One region of the Streptomyces violaceus genome, then DNA from elsewhere that is predicted to be linked to it. Evidence: riboswitches for the same ligand, from Rfam matches in the RefSeq annotation. Region 1 holds a riboswitch; the other holds the start of a gene.
What was found. A riboswitch is a leader RNA that binds a small molecule or an ion and turns the genes downstream of it on or off. The one in region 1 is predicted to bind cobalamin.
Positions count from the first base shown of each region.

Region 1 (8,678 bases):
TTCAGGGACTGGGACTGGTCCAGGAACGGAGTCCTGGCCGCCGCCATGTCGATCAGGCCGCGCTGCGGGACCTCCCACGCCGTGCGGTAGAGCGCCCGTACGTCCTCGGGGATCCAGGCGAACTCCTGCACCGAGCCGTTCGCCTCGCGCAGCGCCTCCCGGCTGCGGGCGTCCCACACGCCGAGCCGCTTCAGCTCGTCCACCAGGTAGGAGTTGACCTGGAGGAACTCACCCGACAGCGTCTCGCGCTTGAACAGGTTGGACACCTGCGGCTCGATGCACTCGTACACGCCCGCGATGGAGGCGATGGTGGCCGTGGGCGCGATGGCGAGGAGCAGGGAGTTGCGCATGCCGGTCCCGGCGATGCGCTCGCGCAGGGCCGCCCAGCGCTCGGGCCAGGTCAGCTCCACGTCGTAGTGGTCGGGGTGCAGCACGCCCCGGGCCGTACGGGTCTTCTCCCAGGCCGGCAGCGGGCCGTTGCGCTCGGCGAGGTCGGCGGAGGCCTCGTACGCGGCGAGCATGACGCGCTCGGCGATGCGGGTGGAGAGCGCCTTGGCCTCGGGCGAGTCGAAGGGCAGGCGCAGCTTGAAGAAGACGTCCTGCAGGCCCATGGCCCCGAGGCCGACCGGACGCCACCGGGCGTTGGAGCGGCCCGCCTGCTCCGTCGGGTAGAAGTTGATGTCCACGACCCGGTCGAGGAACGTGACGGCCGTACGGACGGTCTCGTCCAGCCGCTCCCAGTCGAGGTCGCTGGTCGATGTATCGACAAAGGAACCCAGGTTGACCGACCCCAGGTTGCAGACCGCCGTCTCCCCGTCGCTGGTGACCTCCAGGATCTCCGTGCAGAGGTTGGAGGAGTGGACGACGTGGCCCGGCTCGGCCGTCTGGTTGGCGGTGCGGTTGGCGGCGTCCTTGAAGGTCATCCAGCCGTTGCCGGTCTGCGCGAGGGCGCGCATCATGCGGCCGTACAGCTCGCGGGCGGGCAGGGTCTTCTTCGCCAGGCCCTTCGCCTCGGCCGCCCGGTACGCGGCGTCGAACTCCTCGCCCCACAGGTCGACCAGCTCGGGCACGTCCGAGGGGGAGAACAGCGACCACTGCGCGTCGGCGTTCACCCGCCGCATGAACTCGTCCGGCACCCAGTGCGCGAGGTTCAGGTTGTGCGTACGGCGGGCGTCCTCGCCGGTGTTGTCGCGCAGCTCCAGGAACTCCTCGATGTCGGAGTGCCAGGTCTCCAGATAGACCGCGGCCGCACCCTTGCGGCGGCCGCCCTGGTTCACGGCGGCGACCGAGGCGTCGAGGGTCTTCAGGAACGGGACGATGCCGTTGGAGTGGCCGTTGGTGCCGCGGATCAGCGAACCACGAGCACGGATACGGGAGTACGACAGCCCGATGCCGCCCGCGTGCTTCGACAGGCGCGCCACCTGGTGGTACCGGTCGTAGATCGAGTCCAGCTCGTCCTTGGGGGAATCGAGGAGGTAGCAGGACGACATCTGGGGGTGCCGGGTGCCGGAGTTGAAGAGGGTGGGGGAGGAGGGGAGGTAGTCGAGGCGGCTCATGAGCCCGTAGAGGGCGGCGACCTCGTCGACGGACTGTGCCGTGTCGTCCTCGGCGAGGCCGGCGGCGACGCGCAGCATGAAGTGCTGGGGCGTCTCGACGACCTTGCGGGTGATCGGGTGGCGGAGCAGGTAGCGGCTGTGCAGGGTCCGCAGGCCGAAGTAGCCGAAGCGGTCGTCGGCGGCCCGGTCGATCAGCGCGTCGAGCCGGGTGGCGTGCAGGCGCACGAACTCGGCGGTCCGGTCGGCGATCAGGCCCTCTCGGTGGCCGACCGCGACGGACTCGGTGAAGGACGTGACGCCCTGGGAGGCGGCCTCCTCGCGGATGCCGATCGTCAGCAGGCGCGCGGCCAGCCGGGAGTAGGCGGGGTCCTCGGAGATGAGGCCGGCGGCCGACTCCGTCGCGAGCTCGCGCAGCTCCGTCTCGTCCGCCCGCGCGGACCGGCCGCGCAGCGCGGCGGCGGCGACCCGGCCGGGGTCGGCGTCGGGGAGATCGGCGGTCAGCTCGGTCAGGGTCCGCAGCAGCGCGGCACCGGGACCGTCATGCTCTTCTTCGGCGGCTGAGACCGGTTCGGCTGGCGCGATGGTCACGTGGGGCTCTCCCTCGCTCGGCAAGGGGCCTCGCACAGGGCAGGGGGCAGCACACGAGCGCACGCGGCGTCGCGTCCACCGGCCCATTCCACGAGGCCCGGACGTCAGGGCACCCCGGCCGGACGGCCGGGTGCGCTGTCGGCAGGTCCTCGGACTGACTCCCGTGCATGACGTTTCTGGGAACAGACATGCACAAGTACACCGTTGCGGGACAGTTCCGGATTCGCACCGGATTCCCCTGCGGCGACAGCGAGCACGAGCATACATCTTGTGCCGGGTTCCGGTGGCACCCCCAGATGTTGTGTCGCGCGGGTTTCGGAGCGTCAACTGGTAGGTGAGGAGAGTTCACCAAGGGGCCCGGGGGGTACGGCGGCGTTCCTCACGCTTCGCCACCGGGTTGCGGGGCGTGTCGGGAGTGCTTCCATGGAAGTAGGTGCCGACGTCCGCGGTCCTCCGCACTGGGAACCAGCTCGCCCTCGGAGGGAGTACTCACCATGACGAGGGTCGTCCGTCGCACACCGGGCAAGGAGCGGCCGCACAACGCGCCGATGGCCACGCTGGATCTGCGGCGGGCGGCGAGACGGACCAGCCGCGTCGTCCTCGGCCACTGGCACAGCCTGACCATCCGTCTTGAGGCCCGCCGCGGCACCACCCGGCCCAGGAAGTGGCGCAGGTGGTTCTCCTACACCAACGTGCTCCGGATGGTCTGGGCGGTCGGCGCCCTCGTGGTCTTCGGCTGGATCGGGGCCGGCGTACACATGCTGGTCAGCGACCAGACGACCACGGTCGAGAGATGGCAGCAGGAGCCGGGGCTCGACGCCCTGCTCCGTTTCATCGGTCCGGTCCTCACCGCTTCGGTCGCCGCCGCGCTCTTCATGTTCTGGTGGTACAGCTGGAACAAACGGCGATACCTCGTGAAGGCGCGCAAGGACCCGCACAAGCTCGTGCTCACGGCCGGGCAGGACTCCACCGAGATCGTGGGTCGCGAGGAGCTCGCGCAGGTCATCGCCCAACGGCTGAGGCAGCGCAGCACTCGTCGGCCCTATCTGCTCGTGGGCGGTGTCGGCACGGGGAAGACCGCCGTCCTCGTGCGGCTCACCGAACTACTGGCCCAGGAGCGTGCCGTGCCCGTGCCGATCCGGCTGCGGGACGCCGACGGCGGGACCGATCTGAACTTCGAGCGCATGGCCAGGCAGCGTTTCGCCGAGGTGGCGCCGCAGGGCATTCTGGCCCGCACCAAGACCGATCGGGTCTGGCAGCAACTGCTTGCCGACGACAAGCTGGTCGTCATCGCCGACGGACTCGAAGAGGCTCTCCTCGACGGCGGTGTTCAGCAGAACCGGGACAACATCATCCGCTGTGCCATCGAACGCGCTTATGAGGAGCGGCTACCGGTGGTCATCGCCTCCCGGCCGCACAGTCCTCTGGACAGCACGCCCGCCGCGATCGTGGAGCTGGAACCGCTGAGCGAGGAGGAGGCGCTGCAATTCGTCAAAGCCTCCGTACCGGGGACGGACGAGCGCCGTGTGGACTGGATCGTGGAGACGGCGGAGGTGACCGAATCGCCCGTCTACCTGCAGATCGCCCGTGAACTGCACCGGCACGGCGCCCTGGAACGGGACCGTCCGACCGACGACCCGAAGCGTCTGAACACACGCAGCCGGGACCGGAGCACGCTTCGGTTGTGGCTGTTGGACACCTGGGGCCGTGCCTTGCACGAGGGCCGACTGTGTGAGGACGTCGCGCTGACCCCGCAGGAGCGCCGGGACACCCTTGCGGTGGTCTCCGCTCTGGCCTGCGTGGGACTGCTTCAGGACAAGCTGGAAGTGGACTTCGCCGAGTTGCTCGGCCCGGACGTCCAGCCCGGCAGAGTGCGATACGTCGGGGCCGAGGCAGGCCACTTGTGGACCAGGGCGCGCGGCACCGACGGGTACGGCAGCCACGGGAACGCCTTCTCCGAGTGGCACCGGGAACAGATCTGGGCCGCGCTCCGCGCCAGGCTCGGCGACGAGGAGGCGAGGCGGCTGCAGAAGGGGAACATGGCGCAATGTCACGCTGTGCTCGCCCGTCTGGTGGGCAACGCGGACAAGCTCGGGCTGTTGGAGAGCTCCGAGACGAAGGCGCGCTTCCCGCACAGCATCCTGCAGGCCTACTTCGGCTTCCGTCTGCTGAGCCGCATGGAGGAGGCCGACGTCGGCGAGCTGATCGCGCAGGCGCTGCAGTCGCCCGGCCCCGGCCGTGAGTTGCTGGTCGCGGTCGTGTTCATGTCCCGGGGGAGGGTGGGGAGACGTTCGCCCCGAGTCGGCGGCGTCGGGGCCGGGTTCCAGGAGGGGAAGGATGAGCTGTCGCTGAGCAGCCCCGTGCGTGGGCGCGCCCTCTCCGAGCGGCTCTGTGAGGCCGCGCAGCACCGACCGGACGACCCGAAGACCCTCGACCTCTACGCCGCTGCCCTCGAAGTCGAGAGTGTGGAAGCCGACCCCGGACGGCTGGGCGACATCGTCGGGAGGGTGGCGGCCGACTGGTCGGGCATCCAGGGAGATCAGCGCACTCTCGAGGATGCGAAACTGAGGCTGCTCAAGCAACTGGGCGCGGCTTCGCGGGTGGCTTCCAAGAAGATCGACACCACGGCGATGTACGAGAAGATCTTCGAGCTGGGCATCGCTGAGCCCTCGTACTCCATCCGCCTGGCCGTCGCCCAGGAGTTCGGCAGCGGCGGCAACGAGGCGTTCGCCGTGATCCGTGAGCGGGTCGGTCTCAACAGTGACCCCATAGGGGAGTACAACGCCAAGATCCTCGAAATGAAAGCCGAGAACACGAGGGAATTCGAAGCGTGGACCTCGAGAATGGGGCAGGCCAGATCCGCCCGTGCGTCCTCGCCTGCCGCGTCCTTCGAGGCCATCGATCGGCTGCAGATCGAGCGGGAGGAACTCAACCAGCGGTACGAGAACCAACGGGTCGAACTGCTGCGTGAGTTCGTGATGCGGGCCTGGATGCTGCCCATGTTGCTGGGGTCGGTCGACGACTCCCACCGTGGTGAGGCCCGGGAGCGCCTCACCAAATGGCTGCTGCACCTCGACCCGGCCCACACGGACGGCGCCCCCGATATGCCGCTCGCCCTGGAGGCGGCGCTGGCCCAGGGTTTCAAGTACGCGGCCAACCGGCGCCAGCGTCATCCGAACACGGATACCGGCAGAAGCGTGGACCTGATCCGGCAGGCGGAGACCGTACTGCAGCAGACCCGGTGCTGGTACTCGCAGCTCAGCCTGCTTCAGGCGCTGTGCCTGTGGAGGCTTCCGGACCGGCTCGGCCACCATGACCGGGACGGCGACACGGCAGGGCCGAGCGACGATCACCACGCATCGCGCGAGCCGCTCCTGACGATCGGTGGTTCCACCGCCGTGCAGACCGTGCGGCGCTGGCTGGCGATGGCCGGCACGGTGAACGCACCGCCCGGCCCGCCCGGTGCGAACGGCGACTCGCCGCGGCGGCTGCTGCACCCGTTCGTCGCCGAGGCGGGCGATCTGGTGGCCCTCGCCCTGGAGACCGGACAGCCCGAGCGTTTCCTCTGGATCGACGAGAAGGGCGTCGCCGACAACATCGGTTCCCGTGCGGACCACTCCGGCGCCTACCGCAAGCACAACCTGTGGATTCCGCCCTCGGTCGGCTGGAGCACTCTCGACGGGCGGGCCCAACGCCTCGTCGCCGACGTGCTGGTGATGCTGAACCTCATCGACCGGGACGGAAACCCCGACGAGGTCGAGGAGCGCATGGCCCGCGCGGAGCAGTCCGGCATGCCTCTCCCGCCGTGCCTCTGCACGAACCGCGAGCCGCTGCAACCCGGCGCGCGGGTCGGTACCGCGACCCCGCCCGCACCCGGCACCGCATGTCTGCCCGACTGCAAGTTCCAGCTCTGCCCGTACCCTCCCCATGGCTGTGTGCCCCGGGGAGAGATCCGGGAGCCGTTCTGCCGCCAGCAGCAGGCCCTGCTGCCCGGACGCCTGCGCCGCTGGTTCCCCAGGCTGTTGCGCCGGAAGACGCCACCTTGGGTGAGCATGCGCGTCCGTGAGCTGGACCGCTTCTGGCATGCGATGGCCGCACGCACCCGCGACTAGGGCGGCGGCCGGACACGCCAACGGGCCGCCGGGTGCTCTCCCGACGGCCCGTCCTGCGCCGGGATCAGTGCGAGGTGCCCGCCGTGGCCGGCGGCAGCTCCACCTGGACCCCCGGGTCGCCCGCGTCGGCCGTGTAGTCCTCCGGCTTGGTCTCGTCGATGCCGTCGGGGGCCTTGAGGGCCTTCAGGACGAAGGTGAGGACCACCGTCACCACCACGTTCAGGACGAACGCCGTGAGGCCGATGTAGCCGATCTCGCCGATGCCGGGGATCTCCTTCGAGGAGCCGCCGAAGTGCTTCTGGGTCGGCGAGGCGACCCCGTACGCGGCGGCCGTGCCGTAGACCATGCCGACCGCCCAGCCCGCGAGCAGCGCCCAGCGGTGGAACCAGCGAGTGAACAGGCCGCCGACCAGGGCCGGGAAGGTCTGCAGGATCCAGATGCCGCCGAGCAGCTGGAAGTTGATGGCGACGGTCTTGTCCATGGTGAGGACGAAGGCCAGCGCGCCCACCTTCACCAGCAGGGAGACCAGCTTGGATACCTTGGTCTCCTGCGCCGGTGTGGCGTCGGGCTTGATGAAGTCCTTGTAGATGTTGCGGGTGAAGAGGTTCGCGGCCGCGATGGACATGATGGCGGCGGGCACGAGCGCTCCGATGCCGATCGCGGCGAAGGCCACGCCCGCGAACCAGTCCGGGAACATCGTCTCGAACAGCTGCGGGATCGCCAGCTGCCCGTTCTGCACCTTGATCCCGGCCGCGATCGCCATGAAGCCGAGCAGCGCGAGCAGGCCCAGCATCAGCGAGTACAGCGGCAGGATCGTGGTGTTGCGGCGGATCACCTCACGGCTGCGCGAGGACAGCGTCGCCGTGATCGAGTGCGGGTACATGAACAGCGCGAGCGCCGAGCCGAGCGCCAGCGTGGCGTACGTCCACTGCCCCGCCTCCGGCGGCACCAGCGCACCACGCGGCGCGCCCGTCGCCGGGTTGGTCTGGCTGTACGCGTCGCCCGCCTTGGCGAAGATCTCGTCGAAGCCGCCCAGCTTGATCGGGATGTAGATGATCGCCACCGCGATGACGATGTAGATCAGGGTGTCCTTGACGAAGGCGATCAGCGCCGGGGCACGCAGGCCCGACGAGTACGTGTAGGCCGCCAGTACGCCGAACGCGATCAGCAGTGGCAGGTCCTTGATGAACCAGTTGGTGTCCTCGCCGCCGCCGACGCCCATCACGTCCAGCACGGCCTGGATGCCGACGAGCTGGAGCGCGATGTACGGCATGGTCGCGAGGATGCCGGTGACGGCCACGGCCAGCGACAGGCCCTTCGAGCCGAAGCGGCCGCGCACGAAGTCGGAGGTCGTCACGTACCCGTGCTTGTGGGAGACCGACCACAGGCGGGGGAGGAAGGTGAAGATCAGCGGGTAGACCAGGATCGTGTACGGCACCGCGAAGAAGCCGGCCGCGCCCGCCGCGTAGATCGCCGCCGGTACGGCCACGAAGGTGTACGCCGTGTACAGGTCGCCGCCGAGCAGGAACCAGGTGACCCAGGTGCCGAACGACCGGCCGCCCAGGCCCCACTCGTCGAGGCTGTTCTCGTTCTCGGCCTTGCGCCACCGCGAGGCCAGGAAGCCCATGGCCGTGACGAGCAGGAAGAAGAAGATGAAGACGGCGAGTGCGACGCCGTTCACGCCGTCCTTCACCGCGTACCTCCCCGACGGGCGCGCTGGTCACGCTGCCACAGCTTGTAGGCGGTCATCGTCAGCGCGGTGGAGATGAGCACCCACGCCATCTGGTACCAGTAGAAGAACGGGATGCCGATGAAGGCCGGGTCGGTCTTGGCGTAGGAGCCGACCCACAGCATGGCCACGAAGGGCGCTGTGAGGCAGAGGGCGATGACGACGCGCACCGGCGTCACCACCGGTCCTCTACTGGCTTCTGGGGCTTGCGACATCAGGCGGCTCCGTCCCCTCAGTGATCACCTGTGTAATGCGCAGGCAATCTAGGTCAGGGTGCGGCGAGAGCGGAACCCCTCGTCCGCAATGCGGTACCCAATAGAAACCCGGGCTCACCAGCGGTCCGCGGCGTGCGCTACTCGACAGGCCGCTTCAGTCGCGCCACGAACTTGTACCGATCCCCCCGGTACACCGACCGCACCCACTCCACCGGCTGCCCCTCCCGGTCCAGCGAGTGCCGGGACAGCATCAGCATCGGCAGGCCGACGTCCGTGCCGAGCAGGCCGGCCTCGCGCGGGGTGGCCAGCGATGTCTCGATGGTCTCCTCGGCCTCCGCGAGATGGACGTCGTAGACCTCGGCGAGCGCGGTGTACAGGGACGTGTACTTCACCAGCGACCGCCGCAGCGCCGGGAAGCGCTTGGCGGACAGATGCGTGGTCTCGATGGCCATCGGCTCACCGTTGGCCATGCGCAGCC
Region 1 covers NZ_CP107911.1:3,003,259-3,011,936, reverse strand. Annotated here, with positions in the region: gene OG542_RS13300 (ribonucleoside-diphosphate reductase subunit alpha) at 1-2,144, opposite strand, end outside; cobalamin riboswitch at 2,268-2,407, opposite strand; gene OG542_RS13295 (NACHT domain-containing protein) at 2,639-6,256, shown strand; gene mctP (monocarboxylate uptake permease MctP) at 6,321-7,949, opposite strand; gene OG542_RS13285 (DUF3311 domain-containing protein) at 7,946-8,200, opposite strand; gene OG542_RS13280 (GntR family transcriptional regulator) at 8,338-8,678, opposite strand, start outside.

Region 2 (8,678 bases), 1.3 Mb from region 1:
GTCGTGCGCCAGGTGCTGACCGTGCTGCTCATCCTGGTGATGACGGCCGTCTGCGTGATCGGCATCGACGTGTCGGCCAAGGTGCAGAACGTCCTCATCCTGGCGCAGGTCGCCTGTCTGCTGGTCTTCGCCGTGGTGGCGCTCTACCGCGTCTACGCCGACACCGGCACCCTCGACTCCATCGAACCGGAGTTCAGCTGGCTCGATCCCTTCGGAGCGGGCGGGGCGTCCCTGACCGCCGCCCTGCTGCTGGGCGTGTTCATCTACTGGGGGTGGGAGTCGGCGGTCAACCTCACCGAGGAGACCGAGGACTCCGCCACCGCCCCCGGCAAGGCGGCCGTGTGGTCGACGGTGCTGCTGCTGGTGACCTATGTGGCGGTCGGCTTCGCGGTCGTGGCCTACGCCGGAACGGCCTACCTGGCCGAGAACGCGGCGGAGGAGGAGTTCATCTTCGCGCTGCTCGCCGAAGAGGCGATGGGCGGCTGGGACTGGGTCGTGCTGCTGGCGGTGTCGACGTCCGCGCTCGCGTCCACGCAGACGACGATCATCCCGGCGTCGCGCACGGGTCTGTCGATGGCCCGCCGGCACGCGCTGCCCGCGCACTTCGGCCGCATCAACCCCCGGTTCCGCACCCCCGACGTGAGCACCTGGTGGGTCGCCGGCATCGCCATCGTCTGGTATCTCGTCCTCTACCACATCAGCGAGAACGCCCTCTTCGACTCGCTGACCGCGCTGTCCCTGCTGATCGCGTTCTACTACGCGCTCACGGGTGTCGCGTGTGCGGTCTACTACCGCCGCCAGCTGACCCGCAGTGTCCGCGACTTCTTCCTGATCGGGCTCGGCCCCCTGGTCGGTGCCGGGCTGCTGGCGTGGCTGCTGGTGGAATCCGTGGCGGACATGTCCGACCCCGCCAACTCCTACAGCGGCGTCTCGTGGTTCGGGCTCGGTCCCCCGCTGGTCATCGGTATCGGCATCATCGTCACGGGCGTGATCCTCATGGTCGTGTGGCGGCTGATGGCCCCCGTTTTCTGGTCGGAACACCCCAGCGTGGTCGACCCCGGCCTCGTCCCCGGCAAGCACGGCAAGGAGTCCTGAGATGTCGGTGGTCCTCGGCTACGACGAATCCCCGGGCGCCCGGCGCGCGCTGCAGGTCGCGATCGAGGTGGCGTCCGCGTACGGCGAACCGCTGGTGCTCGTCTACGGCGCCGCGGCCCCCGGCGTCACGGGGGACGAGTACACGGCGCACCACGAGGCCGTCCGCGAGGCCGGACACTCCGCACTCGGCCACGCGGTCCGGGTGGCCGGGGAGGCCGGCGTGCGCACCACGGTCGAGATCATCGACCAGCGGCCCGCGCAGGCCCTGATCGACGCCGCGGCGCGCCATCGCGGCAGGGTGATCGTGGTGGGCACATGGGGCGAGAGCCCGGTGCGCGGGGCGCTGTTGGGCTCGACTCCCCACAAGCTGCTGCACCTCTCGAGCGTCCCCGTCCTCTGCGTCCCGGCCGCCGAGTCATGAGACGTCCGTGCGGGGCCTCCCCCGTGGGCTGAAGACGTACAGGTCGAGGATGTCGGGCAGGGGGGCGACACCGGGGCCGCCCTCGCGGACCCAGGAGACGACGTCCTCGGTCGCGGCCGGGTCGTTGACCAACCCGAGCCACACCGGCCGGGCCCCGGCGGCCCGGCCCGCCGCGGACGGCTGTACGACGATGACGTTGGCCTGGTCGCAGACGTCGAGGCACTCGGAGACCCGCACGGGCGCCGCCTCGCGCAGCCGCTCGGTCTGGGCCGTGTGGTCGACGCCGGTCACCTTGCCGCTGCCGCAGCAGCAGTCCCGGCACACGACGACGCGGCACGGAACCCCTCCGGCCGGGGTTGCGGACATGCCCGCACCCTTCCTCTCTCCGGGGAGATCCGCCCCGGTGGTTCGTCGAGGAGGCGACCGCGTGAGTCTCCTGGCTCCCGGCCGAGGCCGGTCACAGTGGCGGGACCGCGCCGGATTCACACCGGCTTCCTCGTTCCGCCGTCGCCTTGTTCGACGATCATCCTCGCATGCGGCCGTCGCTCGACGAGGGCGCCAAGGTCTCACCCCGCACCGACCACCTGGGCGCGAGCCGGGTCATGTCCCTTCCCTGAGCGGGTTGGGCAGCGGAAGGTAGCGGGCGTCGGCGCCGTCCGCGCCCGTCCAGCGCAGCAGGAGGTTCGTCTTGGCGGGGAGGGTGGGCGAGGTGAGCAGGCCGGAGATCTCGGGCAGGTCGTGGCGGGCGAGTTCGCGGCGGGCGGCGGGCCAGGGGTCGAAACCGGGGTGGCGTTCGGTGAGGGCGGCGGCGATCTCGGTGAGGTGGTTGACGACCAGGCAGTACACGAGCCGCTCCCAGCCGGCTTCCCGGGAGACGTCCGGCAGCAGTTTCACGCCCTCGGCGTCCCGGTACAGCGCCTGCACGGGCAGGCCGTCGGCGTCCACGGCGACCAGGGTGTTCTGCAGATGAGCCTCGATGACGACGCCGTGCCGGGCGAAGGCCTCCAGGGCCGGGGGCACCACCTGCGCCAGATACGCCGCCCACCAGGCCCCGGGGTCGGCGGCGCTCTCGAGCGGGCTGCCGTCGAAGCCCTCGACGAGTCCGGCGGCGAGCAGCGGGGTCGCGCCGGGCCGGAGACGGCCGGCGAAGCCGTCTCGGACGAGGACGGCCAGGGCCTCGAAGGCGAAGTCGGCGGTGCGGTACCCGCGGTCGCCGAGCCAGGCCGGGGGGCCGTCGAACGTCTCGAAGGCGGCGCACACGGCCGCGTCGGTCCGGCGCAGGGCGAGCAGGTCGTGGCGCCACAGCCGGCGGATGTCGTTGGTGATGCGCACGTCCAGGCTGAACTTCAGGAAGAGGTCCTGCCCGGGTGCGTAGAGCGTGCGGATCGCGGCCGTGGGCCAGGTGTCGAAGGCGGTCGTGCCGAGCCGGACCAGCCTGCCGTCCGCGAAGGCCGCGGCGAGTTCCGCGCTCGCCAGGTCCAGCTGCCAGGGGTGGGCCGGCAGCAGCCGGTAGCCGGGCGGGGCGGTGCCGAGGGCGTCGAGGGCCGCGGTGTCGCCCTCCTCGACGACGGTGTCCTCGCGCAGCCCGAGCAGGATCAGCGGGAAACGGGCGTACGCCTCGGGCGCGTACGGCAGCCAGCCCGCGGCCGGGCCACCGCCGCGCGCCTTGGGGGCGGGGTGGTGGGTGTGGCCGGTGAGGAGGCACTGTTCGGAGCGCAGGTAGGGGTCGCCGGGCGGGGTCACGCCGTCCCGGGCCTCCAGCAGGGCGGCCACGGCGTCCCTGCTGTCGATCATTTCGGCGGGCAGTTCGTGGTTGGACAGCCCGGTGTGCCGGCGCAGTTCCTCGGCGACGAGTTTGACCAGCTCGGTATGGCCGACGCGCTGCCAGCCGTCCGGCCCGTGGACCTCGGGTTCGGCGGGCCGCCGCGTCCCGCGCACCCGCAGCAGACGGTCTCCGCCGGGCAGGCGGTAGATCAGGTGCTCGCCGGTCCGGCGCACCGGCCGGGCCACTTCCCGCAGCAGGCAGTTCAGCAGCGGCACGGCGGCGTACGCGTCGGCGGGCGGGGGCATGAGATCCACGCGATCCACTCGTTTCCCTGCGTTCCTTGTGTTCTCTACGTTCCCCACAGCCCTTCCGGGGCTTCCGGACTTCCTGGCGGAGATGATCAGTATGTCGGTCGTCGTCATCGCGCCGTGACGCCCTATTCGTACCCGAGGAGCCCGCCCGTGCACCGTCCCCCCACCGCCGAGGCCGAGGTCGCCGACGAACTGGCCGTCGTCCGGCCCGGCCTGCTGCCGCGGTACGAGGCCGAACTGCCCGGCGCCCGGGCGGCCGTGCTGTCCCGTCTGTGGCGCGGTCTCGCGCATGATCCGCTGCCCTGGGTGGCCCGCAGGGAGCGGGGCCGGGACGGGCTGACCCTGTCCCTGTCCGACGGCCGCCGGCTGCACGGCCCGCCGCCGGATCCGTACGCGACCGGCGACTACGTCACCGTCGCAGTGCTCGACGGGGCGGAGTACGACGATCCGGCGCGGCTGGTGACGGACCTCGCCGTACCTCACTCCGCCTCCTTCGCCGCTGAACTCGGGCACAGCGTCGCTTCGTTGGCGCTGTCGAGAGCGGGGCAGGAGGTGCACGCGGCGGACGAGTGGCCGGGGAACGACTGGGAGTGGGAGCAGCGGATCGTCGACGGGCATCCGTTCCACCCCACCTGCCGGTCCCGGCCGGGTTTCTCGGTGGCCGAGCAGCTCGCCTACGGGCCCGAGCACCGGCCGGTCGTGGAGCTGGGGCTGGTACCGGTGCGGGCGGAGGAGTGCCTGGTGACGGGGGCCTGGCCGCGGGATCTGCGGGACGGGCGGCGCGTGGTGCTGCCGGTGCACCCCTGGCAGGCCGCGCATGTGCTGAAGCGGGAGTGCGAGGAGCGGCGCGCCGCGCATCCGCTGATGTCCCTGCGGACACTCGCCCTGCCCGGCGGGCCACACGTCAAGACCTCGCTCAGCGCCCGGCTGACGTCGTCGGTGCGGGACATCTCGCTGCCCTCAATCGCCGCGTCGGCGATGCTGTCGGACTTCGCCGAGACGCCCGCCGCCCGCACGGACGGCTTGCTGCACGTGACCCGCACCCTGGGCGCCGCGGCGGCCGGTTCCCCCGACTTCGCGGCCGTTCTGCGGGAGTCGCCGCAGACGTACGCCGGGAGCGGTGAACGGGTCCTGCCCGTGGCGGCGCTCGCCACCAGCGCGCTCCCCCGCTCCCCCGCCTGGCTGGCCGGCTTCGCGCGCCTCGCCCTCACCGTCGGGCTGCGGCTGCTGGAGCTGGGCGTGGCCCTGGAGGCACACGGCCAGAACCTCCTCGTGGTCCTCTCACCCAAGGGCGATCCGCTGCGGCTGGTCTACCGCGACCTGGCCGACATCCGCGTCAGCCCGGCCCGCCTGGCCCGGCACGGCATCACGGTGCCCGACCTGCCCGCCCGGATGATCACGGACGACGAACGCACGCTCCGCCGCAAGCTGTTCGGCTCGCTGGTGGCGGGCGCGCTGGCCGGGACGGCGGGGTCGGAGCCGGCGCTCACGGCGGCACTGGAGACGGCCGTGGACGATCTGCCGCACACCCCGGACCTCGCGGCACTACGAGCGGAGCCCCTGCCCACCAAGGCGCTGACGCTGATGCGGCTCTCGCCGCAGACGCCCGGGGACCAGTGGGCGGAACTGCCCAACCCCCTTGCGTGAGCCGCGTTTTGGAGCACGGCCCCGCCGGTCAATAAGATCCGCCGATGATCACAAGAAAACGGCTGGCGGCGGGCGTGGGTGCCCTGCTCGCCGCGTTGACGGCCGGGATCGTCCTCCCGGCCGGAGCGGCCGCCGGCGAACCCACGGGCCAGGCCGCCCCCAAGGTCGACCTCGTCCTCGATGTGAGCGGCTCGATGCGGGCCCGGGACATCGACGGACAGTCGCGAATGGCCGCCGCGAAAAAGGCGTTCAACGAGGTGCTCGACGCGACGCCCGAGGAGGTCGAACTCGGCATCCGCACCCTCGGCGCCGACTACCCCGGGGACGACCGGAAGACGGGCTGCAAGGACACCGCGCAGCTCTACCCGGTCGGCCCGCTGGACCGCACCGAGGCCAAGACGGCCGTCGCCACGCTCACTCCGACGGGCTGGACGCCGATCGGCCCGGCCCTGCTGAAGGCGGCCGACGACTTGGACGGCGGCGATGGCTCCAAGCGGATCGTGCTGATCAGCGACGGCGAGGACACCTGTGCCCCGCTCGACCCGTGCGAGGTGGCCCGCGAGATCGCGGCGAAGGGCATCGGCCTGACCATCGACACGCTGGGCCTGGTGCCGACGGCCAAGCTGAGCAGGCAGCTGAGCTGCATCGCCGAGGCCACCGGCGGTACGTACACCTCGGTGGAGCACCAGGACGAACTCACCGACAAGGTCAACCAGTTGGTGGACCAGGCGGCCGATCCGGTGGTGACGCCGGTGCCGGCGGAGGGCGCGTCGCGGTGCGTGGAGGCACCGGCACTGAAGTCGGGCCTGTACACCGACCGGGAGGAGTTCGGGCAACAGCGCTGGTACCGGGTGGAGGTCCTGCCGGGGCAGGAGCTGCGCGCCTCGGTGAGTGTCGCGGCCGACCGGGCCGTGAACCCCGGCTACGGCGTGCTGCTGCGGGCCGTGACGGTCAACGGCCGGGAGATCGTGCGCGGCGAGGCGGCGGGCAACGGCCGTACGGACGTGATCTCGACGGGGCTCAGGTGGCCCGAGCCCGAGCGCGACGGCACCGACGGTGACAAGCCGGCCGCGGAGACCGTGTGTCTGGCGGTCACCCACTCCTTCTCGGCGGCCTCCGGGGTGAAGACCACGCCCGGTCTGCCGCTGGAGCTGACCGTCGACGTCGTGGACGGCCCGAGCCAGTCGGGCGACGTGGCCTCCTTCGGCCTCGGCCGTGGCTGGTGGCTGCTCGGCTCGCTGATCCTCACCGGCTTCCTCGCCGGTCTCGTCTGGGGCTGGCTGTCGCGCTGGCGGTTCGCGGTCTGGAGGACCAACTGATGCGAGTAGTACGTGCGTTGAGCGCCGCGTTGCTGACCCTGGGACTGGCGGCAGCTCCTGCCGCGGCCGACTCCTCGCCGAGTCCGTCGCAGGACGCGTCGGCGGTGCCCACCCGGGCGGGCACCTCCTTCCGCACCGCGACGGAGATCGAGCAAGGGCAGCGGGCCACGGCGAGCGGCTCCACAGGTGACTACCTGTACTGGTCGTTCCCCGCCGACACCGGGCAGCGCCCCACGGTCGGGGCGACGGTGAAGCTGCCGGACACCCACACCACGCAGACCTGGCAGATCGACGTGTACGACGGTCTGCGCCGCCGCCAGGCCTGCCAGTACGGGGCGCAGACGCGCACCGCCGCCGCGGACGCCCCCTCCGTCGAACTGGCCTGCGTGCTGCGCACGGTCCGCGCCTGGTCGGAGCCCTGGGCGAACGACCCGCTGCCGGGCACGTACTACGTCCGGCTGACGGCCACCGGCGTAGCCGCCTCCGACCTGGGCCTCCCGGTCGACTCCGAAGTGCGGGTGGACTCCCGGGACATCGGCGGCTCGGCGGCGGTGGACGGCTCGCTGGCCGAGCCGCTGGTGCCGGGGATCGCGACGAGGTCCGGGGACGAGGAGGAGTCCTCGGCGGTCCTGGCCGGGCTCGAACCCGAGGACGGCTGGGCGTCCGGCTGGTGGTCGGACCGGTGGGTGTGGACCGCGATGGGCGGGGCGCTGGCCGCGCTGGCGGGTGTCGCCGGGTACGCGCTGACGCGCGGCTCGGGGCGGCCGTCACGGATGCCGCCCGCTGCCTGACCCGGACTCGGAAGGCCCGCTTCGTGGGGGCCTTCCGTCATGTGTCGTGCAGTGACTTGGCGAGCGTGCCGTCGCCGCTCACCTCGACCCGGCCCTCCCTGACAGCCTGGACCAGGCTCAACTCGCCCCGGCCGATGGCCGTACAGGTGCCGGTGTCCAGGACCAGCAGGGCGTCCGGCTCGCCGGGGGCGGGCCCGTCGCCGTACACGGGCCCGTCCTCGGCACCGGCGTAGAGGTGGAAGTGCCCTTCCTCCAGGCGGACTTCCACGATCCCTTCCCCGTCCAGCTGACGCAGCAGGGGCAGGGAGAACCAGTGTGCCCGTACCGCGTCCGTCGGCCGCCGCTCCCCCAGTTCCGCCTGTCCCCACGCCCCCAGCGCCTGGAGCACCGGCAGCAACGCCCTTCCACGGTCGGTGAGTTCGTACACCGAGGCCGCACCGGGCGGTGGCAGCCGGCGGCGGGTCGCGAGGCCGTCGCGCTCCATGTCCCTGAGCCGCGAGGCGAGTACGTCCGTGCTGACGCCGGGCAGGTCCGCGTGCAGGTCGGTGTAGCGGCGGGGACCGGCGAGGAGCTCCCGGACGATCAGCAGGGTCCAGCGGTCCCCGACCAGGTCGAGCGCGCGGGCGGCGGAACAGTACTGGTCGTAGCTTCGGCGAGGTGGCATGCGACGCAGTCTAGACAAGTTGTTGGACTTTCCAAGCGGCTACTTGGTAAAACCAAGCAACACCAGTCAGCCGAGGAGAAGCGCGCGCATGGAGTTCCGGCAGTCGAGCAAGCTCAGCGAGGTCTGTTACGAGATCCGCGGCCCGGTCATCGAGCACGCCAACGCGCTGGAGGAGGCGGGGCACAGTGTGCTGCGCCTGAACACCGGCAACCCGGCGCTCTTCGGGTTCGAGGCGCCGGAGGAGATCCTCCAGGACATGATCCGGATGCTGCCGCAGGCGCACGGCTACACGGACTCGCGCGGTGTCCTGTCAGCCCGCCGGGCGGTCGCACAGCGCTATCAGACGCTGGGCCTGGAGGTGGGCGTCGACGACGTCTTCCTCGGCAACGGCGTATCGGAGCTGGTCTCCATGGCCGTACAGGCACTACTGGAGGACGGCGACGAGATCCTCGTCCCCGCCCCTGACTTCCCCCTCTGGACGGCGGTGACGACCCTCGCGGGCGGCAAGGCCGTCCACTACCTGTGCGACGAGCAGGCCGACTGGTACCCGGACCTGGACGACATGGCGTCGAAGATCACGGACCGGACCAAAGCGGTCGTGATCATCAACCCGAACAACCCCACCGGCGCGGTCTACCCGAAGGAGATCGTCGAGGGCATCCTCG
Region 2 covers NZ_CP107911.1:1,695,973-1,704,650, forward strand. Annotated here, with positions in the region: gene OG542_RS07630 (APC family permease) at 1-1,095, shown strand, start outside; gene OG542_RS07635 (universal stress protein) at 1,097-1,516, shown strand; gene OG542_RS07640 ((2Fe-2S) ferredoxin domain-containing protein) at 1,511-1,882, opposite strand; cobalamin riboswitch at 1,930-2,056, opposite strand; gene OG542_RS07645 (IucA/IucC family protein) at 2,117-3,604, opposite strand; gene OG542_RS07650 (IucA/IucC family protein) at 3,743-5,239, shown strand; gene OG542_RS07655 (vWA domain-containing protein) at 5,284-6,558, shown strand; gene OG542_RS07660 (hypothetical protein) at 6,558-7,349, shown strand; gene OG542_RS07665 (winged helix-turn-helix transcriptional regulator) at 7,387-8,013, opposite strand; gene OG542_RS07670 (pyridoxal phosphate-dependent aminotransferase) at 8,102-8,678, shown strand, end outside.
Region 2: it holds a riboswitch for cobalamin, as region 1 does, so the genes downstream of both, OG542_RS07640 ((2Fe-2S) ferredoxin domain-containing protein) here and OG542_RS13300 (ribonucleoside-diphosphate reductase subunit alpha) in region 1, are expected to answer to the same signal.